DNA from 3 places in the Brachybacterium sp. AOP43-C2-M15 genome. Region 3 is predicted to be linked to each of the others. Evidence: riboswitches for the same ligand, from Rfam matches in the RefSeq annotation. Region 3 holds a riboswitch; each other region holds the start of a gene.
What was found. A riboswitch is a leader RNA that binds a small molecule or an ion and turns the genes downstream of it on or off. The one in region 3 is predicted to bind thiamine pyrophosphate.
Positions count from the first base shown of each region.

Region 1: it holds a riboswitch for thiamine pyrophosphate, as region 3 does, so the genes downstream of both, ACT3SP_RS06150 (ECF transporter S component) here and thiO (glycine oxidase ThiO) in region 3, are expected to answer to the same signal.
Region 2: it holds a riboswitch for thiamine pyrophosphate, as region 3 does, so the genes downstream of both, thiC (phosphomethylpyrimidine synthase ThiC) here and thiO (glycine oxidase ThiO) in region 3, are expected to answer to the same signal.

Region 1 is NZ_JBQSWB010000004.1:195,910-201,719, reverse strand. Features, by position in the region: gene ACT3SP_RS06170 (alpha/beta fold hydrolase) at 1-466, shown strand, start outside; gene ACT3SP_RS06165 (GNAT family N-acetyltransferase) at 477-998, shown strand; gene ACT3SP_RS06160 (ankyrin repeat domain-containing protein) at 989-1,417, opposite strand; gene ACT3SP_RS06155 (ATP-binding cassette domain-containing protein) at 1,477-3,516, opposite strand; gene ACT3SP_RS06150 (ECF transporter S component) at 3,615-4,196, opposite strand; TPP riboswitch at 4,243-4,349, opposite strand; gene ACT3SP_RS06145 (hypothetical protein) at 4,396-4,962, opposite strand; gene ACT3SP_RS06140 (M13 family metallopeptidase) at 4,959-5,810, opposite strand, start outside.
Region 2 is NZ_JBQSWB010000007.1:227,497-233,306, forward strand. Features, by position in the region: gene ACT3SP_RS09885 (ABC transporter permease) at 1-166, opposite strand, end outside; gene ACT3SP_RS09890 (Gfo/Idh/MocA family protein) at 553-1,746, shown strand; gene ACT3SP_RS09895 (YdeI/OmpD-associated family protein) at 1,806-2,381, shown strand; gene thiC (phosphomethylpyrimidine synthase ThiC) at 2,370-4,220, opposite strand; TPP riboswitch at 4,220-4,330, opposite strand; gene ACT3SP_RS09905 (NAD(P)H-dependent oxidoreductase) at 4,446-5,273, opposite strand; gene ACT3SP_RS09910 (cupin domain-containing protein) at 5,410-5,810, shown strand, end outside.
Region 3 is NZ_JBQSWB010000001.1:54,775-60,584, reverse strand. Features, by position in the region: gene ACT3SP_RS00220 (carboxyltransferase domain-containing protein) at 1-580, opposite strand, end outside; gene ACT3SP_RS00215 (LamB/YcsF family protein) at 577-1,347, opposite strand; gene ACT3SP_RS00210 (hypothetical protein) at 1,423-2,331, shown strand; TPP riboswitch at 2,368-2,474, shown strand; gene thiO (glycine oxidase ThiO) at 2,469-3,659, shown strand; gene thiS (sulfur carrier protein ThiS) at 3,656-3,904, shown strand; gene ACT3SP_RS00195 (thiazole synthase) at 3,907-4,773, shown strand; gene moeB (molybdopterin-synthase adenylyltransferase MoeB) at 4,770-5,810, shown strand, end outside.

The sequences.
Region 1 (5,810 bases), on a different contig from region 3:
GGCCTATCGGCGGATGGTCACCGGCGAGGACCCCGAGCTCGTCGACGACGCCGTGCGCGCCTGGATGCGCTGGGAGGACGCGCACATCGCGATCGGCGCCGGCGGACCGGCCCGGGCGCATGCGGTGCCCGAGGACGCGGAGGTCGACGCGCACGCGCGGGGCTTCGTCCGACTCGCCACCCATTACTGGGCGCACGACGGCTTCGTCGCCGACTGGGCGGTGCCCTGGGGCGCCGCGCCCGGCAGCGGTCTGCTGGGCGGCATGGCCCGCCTGCACGACGTCCCGGGCGTGCTGATCCACGGCCGGCGCGACGTCTCCGGCCCCGCGCTCACCGCCTGGGAGCTGCACCGCGCCTGGCCCGGCAGCGAGCTGATCATGGTCGAGGAGGAGGGACACGGCGGCCCGGTGATGGCCGGGCACTGGCGCGAGGCCGTCACCGCGATGGTCGGGGCCCGGCGGCAGTAGTCTTCTGCCCATGCCCGATCCTTCCTCCGCCCGTCTCGTGCTGCGCCAGGGCCTGCTCACCGACCTCGACCCGCGCACGGTGTACCTGCTCGCGATGCTCCGTCAGGACGTGTTCACCCTCGAGCAGCGCGCCACCGACGCCGACCTCGACGGTCGCGAGCTCGACCCCACCACCACCGTGATGTGGCTCGAGGCACCGGGCCCGCTCGCCGAGCGGGCCCGTCTCGCCGGCGAGCCCGTCGCGCACCTGCGCCTCTTCGAGGAGGCCGACGGCACGGTGCGGATCGGTCGGGTCGCCGTGCGCTCCGATCGTCGACGTGAGGGCGCGGGGCGCCGGCTCATGCTCGCCGCGCTCGCGCACGCCCAGGAGCTCTCCCCGGGGGCGGAGGTGCACATCGATGCGCAGGCGTATCTCGAGCCGTGGTACGCCTCGATGGGCTTCGAGACCGTCAGCGAGGTGTTCTGGGAGGCCGGCATCGAGCACGTGGCGATGGTGCTGCGACCGTCCCGCGCCCGAGCGGCTCAGGCCTGACGCGCCTCGATCAGCGCGAGGATCTCCGCACGCTCGAAGTAGCGCGCGGTCTCCCGGGCGCTCGGCGCGCCGAGGTCCGGGTCCGCCCCGGCCTCCAGCAGCACGGAGGCGACGTCGGCGAAGCCCTTGAAGGCGACGCCGGCGAGCGGGGTCTGCCCGCGATCGTTCATGAGGTCGACGTCGGCGCCGCGAGCGGCGAGCTCGCGCACCAGGTCGGCGTGGCCGTGGTAGGCGGCGAGCATGAGCGGGGAGCTGCCTGCCCCGTCGCGCAGGTTCGCCGGGGCGCCCTGGTCCAGCAGCGGCAGCAGCGCGGCGGCGTCGCCCTGGCGGGCGGCGTCCAGCATCGAGCCGGCGAGGGCGAGGACGGCCTCGTCCTCGGAGGCGTCGGAGGGCTCTGTGGGGTCAGCGGTGTCGTTCACCGGGCCAGGATACGAGACCCGGGCCGGGCGCTCGTGCCGCAGCGCTCGTGCCACAGCGCTCATGCCACGGCGAGCCCGGCGAGCGCGGGCCAGAGGAGCAGGACCAGCGCGATCCCCAGCCCCCACAGGTCCGCCCGGCGGAACCGGCTGGGCTCGGCCCAGGTGCGTCCCGCGGCGGTCGCGAAGCCGCGCGAGTCCATGGCGAGCGCCTGCTGCTCCGCACCGCGCAGGGTGTCCACCAGCAGGGCGAGGGTGGCGCCGGCGAGCAGGCGCGGGGAGCGGGCGGTGCCCAGGCCGCGACGGATCCGGGTGCGCAGGATCGTCTCCCATTGACGGCCCAGGTGACCCACCCGCACCAGCGCCACCACGGAGGCGGCGACCGGGCGCGCCGGCAGCCGCAGTCGCTGCCCGAGGGCGTCCCCGAGCGGCGTCGCCTCGACGCTGCCGAGCGCGAGCACCCCCGGGGCGACGAACGCGGTGATGCGGGAGGCCTCCTTGAGCCCCACCAGCCAGGCCTCGCCGGAGAGGGAGGGCGCGTCGCCGAGCAGGGCGGTGGTCCAGGCCAGTCCCGCGGCGGAGAGCAGGATCGGCACCAGGCGCAGCAGCGCGCCGCGCGGCGTGCGCACCGCGAGCGGGGCCAGCAGCAGCGTCGGCGCCAGCGCGAGCAGTCCGCCCTGCCAGGACTCGACGGCGAAGGAGCCGATCGCGGCGAGGATCCCGATCAGGCAGCGGGTCAGCGGGTTCAGGGCGTCGGCGGGGATCCTGCGACGTGGCGGGGGAGGAGGGCCGGCGGGGTCCGGGGCCGGCAGCTCGGTGCGGTGGTCGGCGATCCCGATCAGCTCGGGATCATGGGTGGCGACGAGGACCGCGCAGCCGCGGGAGGACGCCTCGGCGAGCAGGTCGACCACCGCGCCGCGGCGGCGGGCGTCCAGGCCGACGGTGGGCTCGTCCAGGACCAGCAGCGCGGGGGACTGGGCCAGGGCCGCGGCGATCGCGAGCCGACGCTGCTCCCCGCCCGAGAGGCGGTGCGGAGGTGCGCCGCGCAGGGCCGCGAGACCGGCCCGCTCGAGCAGCTCCTCCGCGAGTCGGGGATCCTCGGCCCACGGGGAGGCGAGCATCTCCTCGCCCGCGGTCCCGGCGACGAAGGAGTGCTCGGGGTCCTGGGGGACGAACGCGATCCGAGCGGGCTCCGGCCGGGTGACGGTGCCGGTGGCCGGCTCGCCCGGGTCGAGCAGGGTGCGCAGCAGCGTCGTCTTCCCGGCGCCGCTGGGGCCGGTGAGCACGGTGAGCCGCCCGGTCCGCGCCTCGAGGTCCAGGGGCTCGCGCAGCCCGCGTCCCGGCACGGTGACGCCCTCGAGGGAGGCGAGGACCGGGGCCCCCGCCGCCCGTCCCCGCTCCGGTCCCGCCGTCGGCGGCCCCGCGCCCAGCGGCCCCGCACCCCGAGGCCCAGCCCCCAGCACCCCCGCCTGCCGCAGCAGCGTCTCCTGCTCGTGCAGGACGGTCCCCGGCGCGCCGTCGGCGAGCACCTCCGCCTGCGCGCCGAGCACCACCAGCCGGTCCATGTGGGGGATCCAGGGCTCCAGGCGGTGCTCGGCGACCACCAGGGTGGAGCCCGACCGAGCGCAGGCGGACAGCACCGCCTCGCGCACCAGCGCGGCGGTGTCGGCATCGAGCATGCTGGTGGGCTCGTCGAGCAGCAGCAGCTCGGGGTCCAGGGCGAGCGCGCCGGCCAGCGCGACTCGCTGCTGCTGGCCCCCGGAGGCGTCCAGCGGTGCGCGGGAGGGATCGATCCGCACCTGCGCCGCGTCGAGGGCCGCCTCCGCCCGGGCGCGGATCTCGGGGCGCTCCAGGCCGGCGTTCTCGGGTCCGAAGGCGGTGTCCCTCGCGATGGTCGCGGCGACCAGGGCGTGCGCGGGGTTCTGCAGCAGCAGTCCGCGCTCGCCGGGCCGCTGCGGCGGCGGGAGCAGGCCCGCGCCCTCGCCGTCCTCCTCGTCGAGCAGGCCGGCCAGGGCGCGCAGCACGGTCGACTTGCCGCTGCCGCTGGCCCCGGCGAGCAGCACCCGCTGGCCGTGCGGGATCTCGAGGTCGAGGCCCGCGATGGTCGGCTCGCGGCGCGAGAGGGGGCGCCACCGCAGGCCGTCCAGGCGCAGACCCGCGGCGGTCGGGGCGCTCGGCGGGGTGATCCTCTTCCCTCCGCTCAGACGGCCGCGGCCCGGGAGTGCTCCCGGCCGGCGGCGAGGGAGTCCACCGCCCCGGTGGCGACCAGGGCGCGGGTGGCCGCCCAGCCCAGCACGCCGCACAGCAGCACCCCGGAGAGCACGAAGAAGCCGAGCATGGCGCCGGAGAAGGCCCAGCTCATCTCCTGGTAGTAGGCGAACTTCTCCCAGCCCCATTCGAGCAGCGCGGCGAGCACGCCGCCCAGCACGGCCACCGGCAGGGTGAAGCGGCGGTAGCGGGTGAGCAGGAAGGCGAGCTCCACGCCGCCGCCCTGCATCAGCCCGGAGATCGCGGTGCCCCAGCCCCACTGGCTGCCCAGCAGCATCGAGAGCACCGCGGCGATCATCTCCGCGAGCAGGGCGGCGCCGGGCTTGCGCACGATGAGGGCGGCGAGCATCGCCGGCAGGAACCAGATCCCTGCCAGCAGCCCCTCGGCGGGCTTGAAGGCCGCGGTGAGCGGGCCGATCAGCGTGTACAGCTGGCCGTAGCCCAGGAACGCGACGCCGAAGGCCGCTCCGATCAGGACGGTCACCAGCAGGTCCACGGTGCGATAGCGGGTCATCACTTCTCCTCCCATGAGTGGAAGGGGCGTGCGCCACCGGTGGTGCCGCGCGGATATCCCGACTCCCTACGCCGGTGCGAGCCGGATCAGGTTCGAGGGTCTGCGCTCGTGTGCGCACTCTCAGCACCCGGAGGTGCTCCCCTGTCAGTGGATGACGATCGCCCAGTCTAGCGTGCCCGGACGAGGGACGGCGCCGCGCTCAGCGGCGCGCCCGGATCGCCTGGTCCACCGCCTCCGCGGTCGCCTGCGGATCCTCGGGGGAGAGGATGTAGTGCGGGGCGTCGCGGCCGATGATCTCGACCAGCGTACCGGGGCGGGTGACCAGCATCCGGTAGGGCTGCTGGGTCCCGGCGACGGTGAAGATCTTCCGGCGGCCGACGGGGGTGAGCTCCTCGGGCCGCGACGTGATCGCCTTCCCTCGCCGCCAGCCGTAGCCGCCGAGGGTCACGCCCACCGTCGAGGACGGCATCTCGCGCAGCTGCACGGTGCGGAAGTTCTCGACCGGCCACGGCCGGCGCGGCAGGAATCCGCCGAGGCTCACCGTGATCCCGTGCTCGTCGACGATGAAGCGGGTGGCCTGGCCCATCCAGGTCCACAGCGACAGGGCGAGGAAGAGCACCACCACCAGCAGCACCACCGGCGTCGAGGAGCGCTGGGCCATGAGCACGGCGAGCACCGCGCCGCACAGGAGCGTCACCCCGATGCGGGTCCAGCCGACGGAGGTGGGCCGGGTGCGGCCCACGTAGAACGGCGGGTCCGGTCTCACCAGATCGCCACCCGCTCCTCGGGGGCGCGGTACATGGCATCGCCCTCGGTCACGTCGAAGGCGGTGTGGAACTCCTCGAGGTGGCCCACCACGGAGTTGCAGCGGAACTCCATCGGGGCGTGGGGGTCCACGGCCAGGCGTCGGATCGCCTCCTGGGTGCGGTTCCGGCCCCGCCACACGGTCGCCCAGGACCAGAAGACGCGCTGCAGGCCGTCGAGGCCGTCGAGCTCGGCGGCGACCTCCTCGGCGTCCCTGCGGGACAGATACGCCTTGACCGCGATCGAGAGCCCGCCCAGGTCGCCGATGTTCTCGCCGATGGTCAGAGCCCCGTTGACGCGATGAGTGTCGTCGAGCTCGCGCGGGGACAGCTCGGAGTACTGGGCGATGAGCTGCGCCGCCCGGCCGTCGAAGGCCTCCCGGTCCTCCGGCGTCCACCAGGAGATCAGGTTGCCGTCGCCGTCGTACTTGGAGCCCTGGTCGTCGAAGCCGTGCCCCACCTCGTGGCCGATGACGGCGCCGATCCCGCCGAAGTTCACGGCGTCGTCCGCCTCGGCGTCGAAGAACGGGGGCTGCAGGATCGCGGCCGGGAAGACGATCTCGTTGCGGCCAGGGTTGTAGTAGGCGTTGACCGTCTGCGGGGTCATGTGCCACTCGGTCTCGTCGATCGGGCCGCCCACCTTCGCGTACTCGTAGGCCGCGTCGAAGCGGCGCGAGGCGCGGGCGGTGGCGACGAGGTCGCCGGGCACGATCTCCAGTCCGTCGTACTCCCGCCACTTCTCGGGGTAGCCGATCTTCGGGGTGAACCTCGCGAGCTTCGCGAGCGCCTTCTGCCGGGTGGCCGGGGTCAT
Region 2 (5,810 bases), on a different contig from region 3:
AGCGGTCGTCCTGGAACAGCTCCACGAACTTCTCGAAGCCGACGAACGGCGCCTCGGTGATCGTGTAGTAGGGCTGGTAGTCCTGGAACGCGATCACGTTGCCGAGGATCGGGATGTAGAAGAAGAGCAGCAGGGCCAGGGCCCCGGGGACCATCAGGACCAGCATCTGCCAGTCCTTGCGCAGTCGCGCCGCGAGGGACTTCTTCGGCCGGCGCAGGGGCGCCGTGTCCACGTCGAGCGCGTCCCGGTCCGGATCCCGCAGGCCGTTCGGGGCGTTCGGCTCCCCGGCGGTCACGACAGCCGGGTCCGGACCGCCGGGCGGTGCGGACTGCTCTGCTGGGCTTCGCGTCTTCACGAGCGGTGTCCTCTCGGTCGACCCGTGTCAGGGGACTGCGTCGGCGCCGGCAGCGTCTCTGCTTGACAGGGTGATCCAGATGGTAAAAGCTTGCGAGTAGTTTGTAAAACGGTTCACGATTCGTGGACGTCCGATCACGATCAGGACTCGTTGTCGGCGGACGGGTCGTGCACTCCTCTCGAAGGCGGTTCTCCCTCATGTACGACCTCCGCATCGGTGTCATCGGCTTCGGGCTGCGGTCCAACGTGGCCGTGCATGCCCACAGGCCCGGCGAGGGATCGGTGGTGACCGTGGTCGCCGATCCCAGCGAACGGGGCAAGGAGCTGGCCCGCGAGCGGATCGGGGAGGACGTCGCCACGGTCGACTCGGTCGACGAGCTGCTGGCCGAGCACGAGGTCGACGCGGTGATGGTGCTGACGCCCGACTTCGCGCATGCCGAGGTGGCGCTGAGGACGCTCGGCGCCGGCATCCCCACGTTCTGCGAGAAGCCGATGGCGATCCGCATCGAGGACACCGACGAGATGCTCGCGCTCGCGATGGAGAAGCGCACTCGACTGTTCGTCGGGCACAACATGCGCCACATGCCGGTGATCCGCCAGATGAAGGCGATCGTGGACTCCGGCCGCATCGGCCGGGTGCGGGCCGTCTGGTGCCGTCACTTCGTGGGCACGGGCGGGGACTTCTACTTCAAGGACTGGCACGCGGACCGCTCGAAGTCGACCAGCCTGCTGCTGCAGAAGGGCGCGCACGACATCGACGTCATCCACTGGCTCGCCGGCGGGTACACGCGCCGGGTCTCCGGCATCGGGGACCTCGCGGTGTACGGGGACGTCACGGATCGCCGGGACAACTCCGACCGCCGCATGGGCGACTGGTACGACGCGGACATCTGGCCGCCCACGGCGCAGAAGGAGCTCAACCCCGTCGTCGACGTCGAGGACATCTCGATGCTGAACATGACGCTCGACAACGGCGTGCTGGCCTCCTACGAGCAGTGCCACTTCACGCCGGACTACTGGCGCAACTACACGGTGATCGGGGACGCCGGCCGGATCGAGAACATGGGCGACGGCGCCGGATCGCAGATCCACATCTGGGAGTCGCGCCGCTCCGGGCCCGGCCGGCCCGACGCGGTCGAGGTGGTCGCCCGGGCCGAGGGCGGGCACGGCGGTGCGGACCCGGCACTGGTCGCGGAGTTCCTGCGCTTCGCGCGGGAGGGCGGTGCGACCGACGTGTCCGTGGTCGCGGCGCGCGAAGCCGTGGCGACCGGAGTCTGCGGTGCGGAGTCCATCCGCAGCGGCGGCATGCCCGTCCAGGTCCCGCTGCTGCGGGCCGAGATGCTGGAGTACTTCGACAACGGCCAGATCGTGACGGAGCCGGTCCGGGCCTGACCGGCATCGACGACCTCCGCGGACAGCCCCTGTCCGCACCTCCGGGCAGACTGGCGAGCATGAGCGCCGCCGAGCTTCCACCGCCCCTGGTGATCCCCGACCCGCCCGCCTGGCGCGCCTGGCTCGAGGAGCACGAGGACAGCTCCGACGGGGTGTGGCTCCTGATGGCGAAGAAGGGGAAGGACGCCCCGACCGCGCTCACCTATCAGGAGGCCCTCGAGGAGGCGCTGTGCAGCGGCTGGATCGACGGCCAGCGCCGCGGCCATGACGAGCACGCCTTCCGGCAGCGCTTCACGCCGCGCCGGCCCCGTTCGATCTGGTCGCAGCGCAACGTCGAGATCGTCGCCCGCCTGGTCGCCGACGGGAGGATGCGCGAGCGCGGTCTCGCCGAGGTGGACCTCGCGCGGGCCGACGGCCGCTGGGAGCGCGCCTACCCCGGCCCGGCGACGGCCGAGGCGCCCGAGGACCTGGTCCGCGCCCTCGCCGCGGCGCCTCCCGCGGAGGTGGCCTTCGCCCGGCTCGCCGACACCGCGCGGTACTCCGCGCTGCACCCGGTCCTCAGCGCTCCGAACGAGGCCACCCGCGCGCGCCGGATCACGGCGCTGGTCGAGAAGCTGGGGCGCTCAGCGACCTGAGGAGTCCGCGGCGCCGCCCGTCGAGCCGGCGGCCGCGCCGACGGCTCTGTCCTCCGCGCTGCCCGCGGTGCCGCCCCCGGCGCTGCCCATGGTGCCGCCCGCCACCGTCGGCGTCGGCAGGTACACCGTGCCGCCCTGCTCGCGGAACTCCCGGGATTTCGCGGCCATGCCCTCCCGGGCGATCCGCTCCTGGGCGGAGGCGTCGCCGTAGGTGTCGCGGATGTCCTGCGAGATCCGCATCGAGCAGAACTTCGGACCGCACATGGAGCAGAAGTGCGCCGTCTTCGCGGGCTCCGCCGGCAGGGTCTCGTCGTGGTACTCCTCGGCCAGCTGCGGGTCCAGGGACAGCCCGAACTGGTCCCGCCACCGGAACTCGAAGCGCGCCTTCGACAGGGCATCGTCCCGGGCGGAGGCGCCCGGATGACCCTTGGCGACGTCGGCCGCGTGGGCGGCGATCTTGTAGGTGATCACGCCCGTCTTCACGTCGTCGCGGTCCGGCAGCCCCAGGTGCTCCTTCGGGGTGACGTAGCAGAGCATCGCGGTGCCGTGGCGCGCGATCTCGGTGGCGCCGATCGCGGAGGTGATGTGGTCGTAGGCAGGGGCGATGTCCGTGACCAGGGGGCCGAGCGTGTAGAAGGGCGCGCCGTCGCACAGCTCCTGCTGGCGCTCCACGTTCTCGCGCACCAGGTGCAGCGGCACGTGCCCGGGGCCCTCGACCATCACCTGCACGTCGTGCTCCCAGGCGCGGCGGGTCAGCTCCGCGAGGGTGTCGAGCTCGGCGAACTGGGCGGCGTCGTTCGCGTCCGCCAGGCACCCCGGGCGCAGCCCGTCGCCCAGCGAGAAGGACACGTCGTAGCGGGCGAAGATCTCGCACAGCTCGTCGTAGTGCTCGTACAGGAAGTTCTCCCGGTGGTGGGCCAGGCACCAGCCCGCCAGGATCGAGCCGCCGCGGGAGACGATCCCGGTGACCCGGTTCGCGGTCAGCGGCACGTAGCGCAGCAGGACCCCGGCGTGGATCGTCATGTAGTCCACGCCCTGCTCGCACTGCTCGATCACCGTGTCGCGGAAGATCTCCCAGGTCAGCGCGTTCGCATCCCCGTCGACCTTCTCGAGGGCCTGGTAGATCGGGACGGTCCCGATCGGCACCGGGGAGTTGCGCAGGATCCACTCGCGGGTGGTGTGGATGTCGTCCCCGGTGGACAGGTCCATGACGGTGTCCGCGCCCCAGCGAGTGGCCCATTCGAGCTTGGAGACCTCCTCGGCGATCGAGGAGGTCACCGCCGAGTTGCCGATGTTGGCGTTGACCTTCACCAGGAAGGCGCGGCCGATGATCATCGGTTCCGCCTCGGGATGGTTCACGTTCGCGGGGATGATCGCGCGGCCGGCCGCCACCTCGCTGCGCACCAGCTCCACGTCGCAGTCCTCCCGCAGCGCCACGTAGCGCATCTCCGGGGTGATCTCGCCGCGACGGGCGTAGTGCATCTGGGTGACGCGGCGCCCCGGGAGGGAGCGCAGCGGGGGTCGGCTCGCGCCGCGCCACTCCGCGCTCGCCTCGCCGCGGCGCACGGCGCTGCGTCCGTCGTCGACGAGGGTGCGGCCGCGGCCGCTGTAGGTCTCGACGTCCTCTCGGCCGTCGATCCATGCGGAGCGCATCGGGGCCAGGCCCACCTCGGGCTCGCAGCCGGGCCCGGCGGTGCGGTACACCTCCAGCGGCGGGTTCGGCACACCGGCGGGGGAATCGTCCTGGGCGATCCGGGTGACGGGCACCCGGATGCCGTGGGCGGGGTCCTCGAGGTGGCCGAGGCTGTGGGTGGGGTAGTTCTCAGGGCGTGCGGACATCGTCTCGCTCTCCTTCTTCCTTCGCCGGCATGACCCGGGGCAGGTTCGGTCGGTGCTCGAACCGCGACAGTTCGATCTCAGCCCGCTGCGACGGGCACCCGAGGGATCGGCGACGACGGTAGCAGATGCCCGGCCGGTCACGGGGAGAGGACCCCTGGCCGGGACGCGGCGGATCGCTCGGACCACGGATCGCTCGGACCACGGATCGCTCAGACCACGGCTCACTCAGACCACGGCGCCGAGGTCGACCCCGGCGTCGCGGCGATGGATGCCGAGATCCGTGCGACCGGTGGCGATCCGCGGATCCAGGGCGCGCAGCTCCGCGGGGTAGTCCCCGTCGCGCAGGCGTCGATAGGGGCGGCTCGGCTCGCTGTCGATCCCGGCCAATCGGTCCACCAGGCGCCGGGTCTCGCGCTCGCCGTCCACTTCGTCCAGTCCGTCGGCGTCGTGGACGACGTGCAGGTCCAGCACGTCGATGCCGACGTACCAGAGGGCGCCGTGGGTCAGGGGGAACAGCAGCGAATCCAGGTCGCCGCTGACCCCGCGCGGCCCGATCGTGCGCTCGTCGTCCCCGGCGGTGACCACGATGAGCGCCCGACGTCGGGTGAGACCGCCGTCCCCGTACCGCCGCGGCATCCCGAGCTCGGGGTCGAGCTCGCTGTCGTAGGCGAAGCTGTCGGTCAGCACGCGATCGAGCCAGCCTTTGAGGATCGCCGGGGGGCCGTACCACCACAGGGGGAACTGGAGCACGAGCAGCTCGGCCTTCGCGAGCTTCTCCTGCTCGGCCCGGACGTCCGTCGCGGTCAGCCCCCGGGTGTAGGCCTCACCGGCGAGCGCGGCCAGATTGCCCGGTCGGTCGGCGGGCTCTCCGAGGTCGCGGTCGCCGAGCACGGGATCGAATCCCTGGGCGTACAGGTCCGAGGTCATCACGTCGTGGCCCTGGGACAGGGCCCGGGTGCCGGCGCGGAACAGGTGGCCGCTCAGCGACTGCTGTCGCGGGTGGGCGAGCACCCACAGGGCGGAGCCCGGGAGCGGGGGATGGTCGACGGTCACGAGGGACCTCCAGGTGGGGCGGTCGGTGCGGAGCGCAGTGTCGCTCCGTCGGTCATGACCCAGTCCACCGCACCCCGAGAGAGACGGAGAATGCTCTGAACGCTGAGATCCATATGCCAGCGTCTACGCTGGAGGGATGGAGATCCTCACCGAAGTGCTCGGCAACCTCCGCTCCTCGGGCGCCCTGATCGACCGCAGCCTGCTCACCGAGCACTGGAGCGTCCGGGTCGAGACCGGATCCTCGATCACCGTCGCCACCCTGCTCCGCGGGAGCGGCTGGCTCCACCAGCAGGGACGGGACGCCGAGCCCCTGGGAGCACGGGACCTGGCGATCCTCACCGGCCGCGGGCCGATCCTCCTGAGCAGTGACCTCGACGGCGCGGCGGAGCCCACCTGCGTCGTGACGGCCGAGGGCTCCTGCCTCGACGCGGAGGGCGCCGTGCTCGCGAACGAGCGCGTGGGCCTGGACGCCCGGGTCCGCCGCGAGCGGCTCGCGGCGGAGAGCGTGCTGCTGACCGGGACGCTCCCGACCTCCGG
Region 3 (5,810 bases):
CGGGGGACGGGCGAGGGTAGATGCCGCAGTACCGGGAGGCGAGGCCGACGGCGCCGGCCGGCACGGCGGTGCGCGGCTCGCCGCGGCGGGGCACGTCCCAGGGCGGGCCGACGGGGGCCGCGGAGTCCTCGGCGAGCAGATACGCGAAGCCGGGGGCGAAGCCGCCGAAGGCCGCCGTCCAGCGCGCCGCGGAATGGGCGTCGATCAGCGCGTCCGTCCCCATCCCGAGCAGAGCGGCGACCACGTCCAGGTCCTCGCCGTCGTAGACCACGTCGACGGTGACCTCCTCGCCCGGAGAGTCCTGCCGGTCCGGGACGGGCAGCTCGCGCAGCAGCGCGGTGAAGTCCTGCAGGTCCTGCGGGGCGGTGCCGGCGAGCAGCAGGGTGCGCTCGGCCGGGACCAGGTCCACCAGGTGCTCCGGGGACAGGGCCTGCACCGCGGCCGCGACGGCGAGCACCGCGGCGGTGTCCGGGTACTCGGCCAGCAGCGCGGTCTCGCCGGCGCGATGCACGGCCAGCGGGGGGTCGAGGGTGTCGGGGATCGTGCTCGTCGGCCGCGCGACCTCGCCGTTCCCGCTCACAGCGCCGCCTCGAGCCGCACGCCCGCCGACTCCAGGCCGGCGCGCACCGCCCGGGCGAGCTCCACCGCGCCGGGGGTGTCGCCGTGCAGGCAGAGGGAGCGGACCGGCAGCTCGACCCGGCTCCCGTCGGCCGCGCGCACCCGCTGCTCGGTGGCGATCGACAGGGCCTGCTCGGCGACCGCCGCGGGATCGGTGAGCACGGCGCCGGGCAGAGCGCGCGGCGTCAGGGTGCCGTCGGGGAGATAGGCGCGATCCGCGAACCCTTCGAGCACCACCTCGATCCCGGCCCTCCGCGCGACGTCGACCACGACGGCGCCGGGCGCGGCGACCAGCGGCAGCTCGCCGCCGAGCTCCTGCAGCGCCTGCACCACGGCGGCCGCCTGGGCCTCGTGATGGGCCAGGGCGTTGTAGAGGGCGCCGTGCGGCTTCACCCCGCGCACCTGCGCCCGCTCGGCCCCGGCCATCGCCTGCAGCGCCCCCACCTGCACGATCAGCAGATCGGTGAGGTCGGCGGGAGAGACGTCGAGGAAGCGCCGGCCGAAGCCGCCCAGATCCGGATAGGCGACGTGCGCGGTGATCGCGACGTCCCGGGCGCGGGCCGCACGGGTCGCCGCCCGCATGGTCCCCGGGTCCCCGGCGTGCCCGCCGCAGGCGATGTTCGCGGTGGTGACCACGTCGAGCATCGCGGCGTCGTCCCCCATCGACCAGGCGCCGTAGCCCTCCCCGAGGTCGGCGTTGAGGTCGAGCGGCGTGAGCTGGGCGGTCATCGGGGATCCTCTCCTTCACGCGGGGCGGCGGGGCATGTCCATTGTCGGCCCTCCGGAGGCCGATAGTGTCGAATCATGAGCCAGAACCCCGCCGACCGGCCCGTCGGCGCCACCCAGGATCCGTCCCCCACCACGCCGGGGGCGGTCCCCGACCTCCCGGCGGGTCTGGGATCGAGCGATCCTGCGGCCCCGATCCGCTTCTCCTCGTCGGACGTCTCCGCGGCGGCCGAGGTGCTGCAGCGGTCCGAGCAGGGCGACGCGGAGCTGCTGCTCGCCCTCACCGACGAGCAGCTCGCCGCGCTCGACGGCTACGAGCGGCGCCAGTTCACGGCGACGCCCTGGCTCGACGAGCACCCCGACCGGCGGAGCTTCGCGGCCGGGGTCGGGCTGCGGGCGCTCATCGCCGCCGGTCAGGTCCGCGAGACCGTCGACCCGGAGAGCGGACGGGCGCAGTGGCGAGCGGACCCCGAGCTCGCCGGCTGCCTGGTGCTGCGGCGCACCGCGACCCTCTTCCTCACCGCCGAGCGCACCGTGCAGACCGCCCAGGGCCCCCAGGTGCAGCGCCTGCACCACTGTGTGCACGACGACGGGGTGCTCGAGGAGGAGGTGACACCCCTCGGCATCCACCGCTTCACCCCGCTGCGGCGGGAGCAGGCCGTCGCCCGGCTGGTGCACCTGCTGGACCCCGAGGGCACGACCACCCGGTCGGGCGAGCCGCTGCGGGTGCGTTCCTCCGCTCTCGCGAGCAGCGCGATCGCCCAGCAGCTCGCCCTGACCCGCGCGCTCACCGTGCTGACCGTGGTCCGCACGGCCGACGGGACGGTGCAGCAGGCCAGCGTGTACGCGACACCGGAGGGGGTGCTGACGATGGAGGCCCTCGATCCCGGCGCGGACGACCCGCAGCTGGAGTTCCGCGCCGTGGACGCCGAGGACCTGCGCGCCCTCGCCACCGTCCTGATCACCGGCGGGGGAGCGCCCGGGTGACCTCTCTGCGCGGGAGGCGTTCGACGGCATAGACTCGAGACCTTCCGTGGGAGCCCGGGGTGCCGGGCTGAGAGGGCGCGCAGCGCCGACCACCAGCACTGGATGCGGATCATGCCGTCGTCAGGAGGAGAGCGCTCATGCAGCACGTCGTCGTCATCGGAGCGGGCATCGTGGGCCTGCTCACCGCGTACGAGCTGCGCCGCCGCGGGCACCGGGTGGAGCTGCGCTCGCAGGGGATCGCCGAGGGGGCGAGCTTCGCCGCCGCCGGGATGCTCGCCCCCGCCGCCGAGATCCAGCACGGCCAGGGGCCGCTGTGGGACATCATGCGCGCGGCCGGGGAGCTGCACCGCGAGCTCGCCGCGGAGCTCCCCGGCGCCGGGTACCGCGACGCCTCCACCCTCGTCGTCGGCCGGGACGCCGCGGATCTCGCGGACCTGCGCGCCCTGGGCGCCGTCCAGCGCGCGACCGGGGCCGAGGTGCGGGAGCTCACGGGCGCCGCGCTGCACCGCGAGGAGGGGGCGCTGCTGCGCGGGCTCGCCGGCGGCGTGCTCCTCGAGCGCGATCACCAGGTCGACCCGCGACGGCTCGCGGCGAGCGTCCTCGACGCCCTCGGGGCGACGGGGCCCTCGGACCCCGCGCCGCGCTCGGCCCGCTCCGTGCCCGGAGCCGGACCGCCCGTCGAGATCCGGCGGGGCGCGGTCACCGACTGCGCGGGGATCGAGGCCGACGCCGTGGTCCTCGCCGCCGGGCTCGGCGTCCCGGCGATCGACGGACCCCATCGCGCGCTCGACCTCTCCCTGCGCCCCGTCCACGGCGACATCCTGCGCCTGCGGGTCCCGCAGTCGCTGCTCCTGCCGGGGGAGGAGAACCTCGTCGGACGCACCGTGCGCGCCCTCGTGCGGGGCCGTCCCGTCTATCTCGTCCCCCGCGACGACCGCACCCTCGTGCTCGGCGCCACCAGCCGCGAGGACGACCTCGCGGGCACCTCCGCCGGCGGGGTGCTGCAGCTGCTCCAGGACGCCGCGGAGATCCTGCCCGCCGTGCGCGAGACCGAGCTGCTCGAGGTCACCACCCGCGACCGCCCCGGCACGCCCGACGACCTCCCGCTGCTCGGCCCGGTCCCCGGAGCCGAGCACGTGATCGTCTCCACCGGCTACCACCGCCACGGGATCCTGCTGGCCGCCTGGGCCGCGCAGCGCACCGCCGATCTGATCGACGCAGTCCCCCCGGACTCCCGCACGGCCGAGCACCTGCACGCCGTGCGCCCCGACCGCTTCACCCCCGGCGCCGCTCCGACCGGCGCCCCTGTCTTCGAGGAGGCCCGATGACCAGCACCCTTGCTCTCACCGTCAACGCCGAGGAGCGCGCGGTCCCCGCCGCGTGGACCGTGCGCGATCTCGTCGCCGATCAGGTCGGCCAGGAGGTCGGCGAGGACGGTCGCGCCGCCGACGGCGGATCGCTCGGCGTCGCCGTCGCCGTCGACGACGCCGTCGTCCCCCGCAGCCGCTGGGCCGCCACCGCTCTCACCGACGGTGCGCGCTGCGAGATCGTCACCGCCGTCCAGGGAGGCTGAGCATGACCACCACCGATCGCGCTCCCGCGGCTCCCTCTCCTGGGGCTCCCTCTCCTGCGGGCGACCCGCTGGTCGTCGCCGGCCGGGCCTTCGCCTCCCGGCTGATCATGGGAACGGGCGGAGCCCGGGACCTCGCCGCCCTCGAGCGGGCCCTGATCGCCTCCGGCACCGCTCTGACCACGGTCGCCATGCGCCGCTACTCGACGCAGACCCGCGGCTCGGTGTTCGAGCTGGTGCGCCGTCTGGGCATCGACGTGCTCCCGAACACCGCCGGCTGCTACAGCGTGCGTGACGCGGTGCTGACCGCCGAGCTCGCCCGCGAGGCGCTCGAGACCGACTGGGTCAAGCTCGAGGTCATCGCCGACGAGGAGACCCTCCTTCCCGACGGGGTGGAACTGCTCGAGGCCACCGAGGAGCTCGTGCGGCGCGGCTTCACCGTGCTCCCGTACACGAGCGACGACCCCGCGCTCGCCCGCCGGCTCGAGGACGCCGGCGCCGCCGCGGTGATGCCGCTCGGCAGCCCCATCGGCACCGGACTGGGGATCCTCAACCCCCACAACATCGAGATGATCTGCGAGCGGGCCGGGGTGCCCGTCGTCCTCGACGCCGGGGTCGGAACCGCCTCCGACGCCGCGCTCGCCATGGAGCTGGGCTGCTCCGCCGTGCTCGTGGCCAGCGCCGTCACCCGTGCCCGCGAGCCCGAGGACATGGCCCGCGCCATGGACCTGGCCGTGCGCGCCGGGCGCGCGGCCGCGGGGGCCGGTCGCATCCCGCGCCGCCGCCTCGCCCTGGCCTCCTCGGCCCCCGACGGGCTCATCGACCCCGTCGAGCGCGGAGAGAGCGGCGGACGGGAGGCCGAGTCGTGGTGACCCACCCCCCGCTGGTCGAGCCCGGGCCGGAGCTGCGCCCCGACCAGATCGACCGCTACCGCCGCCAGATCACCCTCGCCGCGATCGGCACCCTCGGCCAACGGCGCCTGCGCGCCGCCCGCGTCCTCGTGGTCGGCGCCGGCGGCCTGGGCACCCCCGCGCTGCAGTACCTCGCCGGCGCCGGCATCGGCACCCTCGCCGTCGTGGACGACGACGTCGTGGACCTCTCCAACCTCCACCGCCAGGTCATCCACGGCACCGAGGGTCTCGGCACCCCCAAGGTCGACTCCGCCGCCGACGCGGTGCGCCGGATCAATCCGGAGGTCTCGGTCGAGACCCATCGGACGCGCCTGGACGCGGAGAACGTCGTCGAGCTCGTGCGCGGCCACGACGTGGTGCTGGACGGCTCCGACAACTTCGCCACCCGCTACCTCGTGGCCGATGCCAGCGAGATCACGGGCGTGCCCGTGGTCTGGGGTGCGGTCCTGCGCCACCACGGTCAGGTCAGCGTGTTCTGGCCCGGTCGCAGCGCCCACTACCGCGACGTGTTCCCGGAGCCGCCGGCACCGGGCGAGGCGCCCTCGTGCGCCGAAGCCGGGGTGATCGGCACCCTGCCCGGGATGATCGGCACGGTCATGGCCTCCCAGGTGGTCCAGCTGGTCACCGGGACGGGCCGGCCGCTGGTGGGCACGCTCATGCTCTGGGACGAGGCGACCAGCTCCACCCGCTCACTGCGCATCGCGCGGGATCCGGACCGGGCCCCGGCCACGCGCGTCGAGGTGCCCGCCGCCGCGGACCCGTCCTGCCGGAGCGGCGGTCCGACGCAGGAGGAGACCCTCGACGTCCCGGCGCTGCGCCGGCTGCTGGACGGCGGCGTGACCCTCGTGGACGTGCGCGAGCCGTGGGAGACCGCCGCGGGCACGATCGACGGTGCGCACCCGATCCCGCTCGGGGAGGTCCTGGACCGCGGCGCGGAGGCGCTGCCCGGCGGCGTCGGCGGGGGCGAGGTGGTGCTGTTCTGCCAGGGCGGGGTGCGC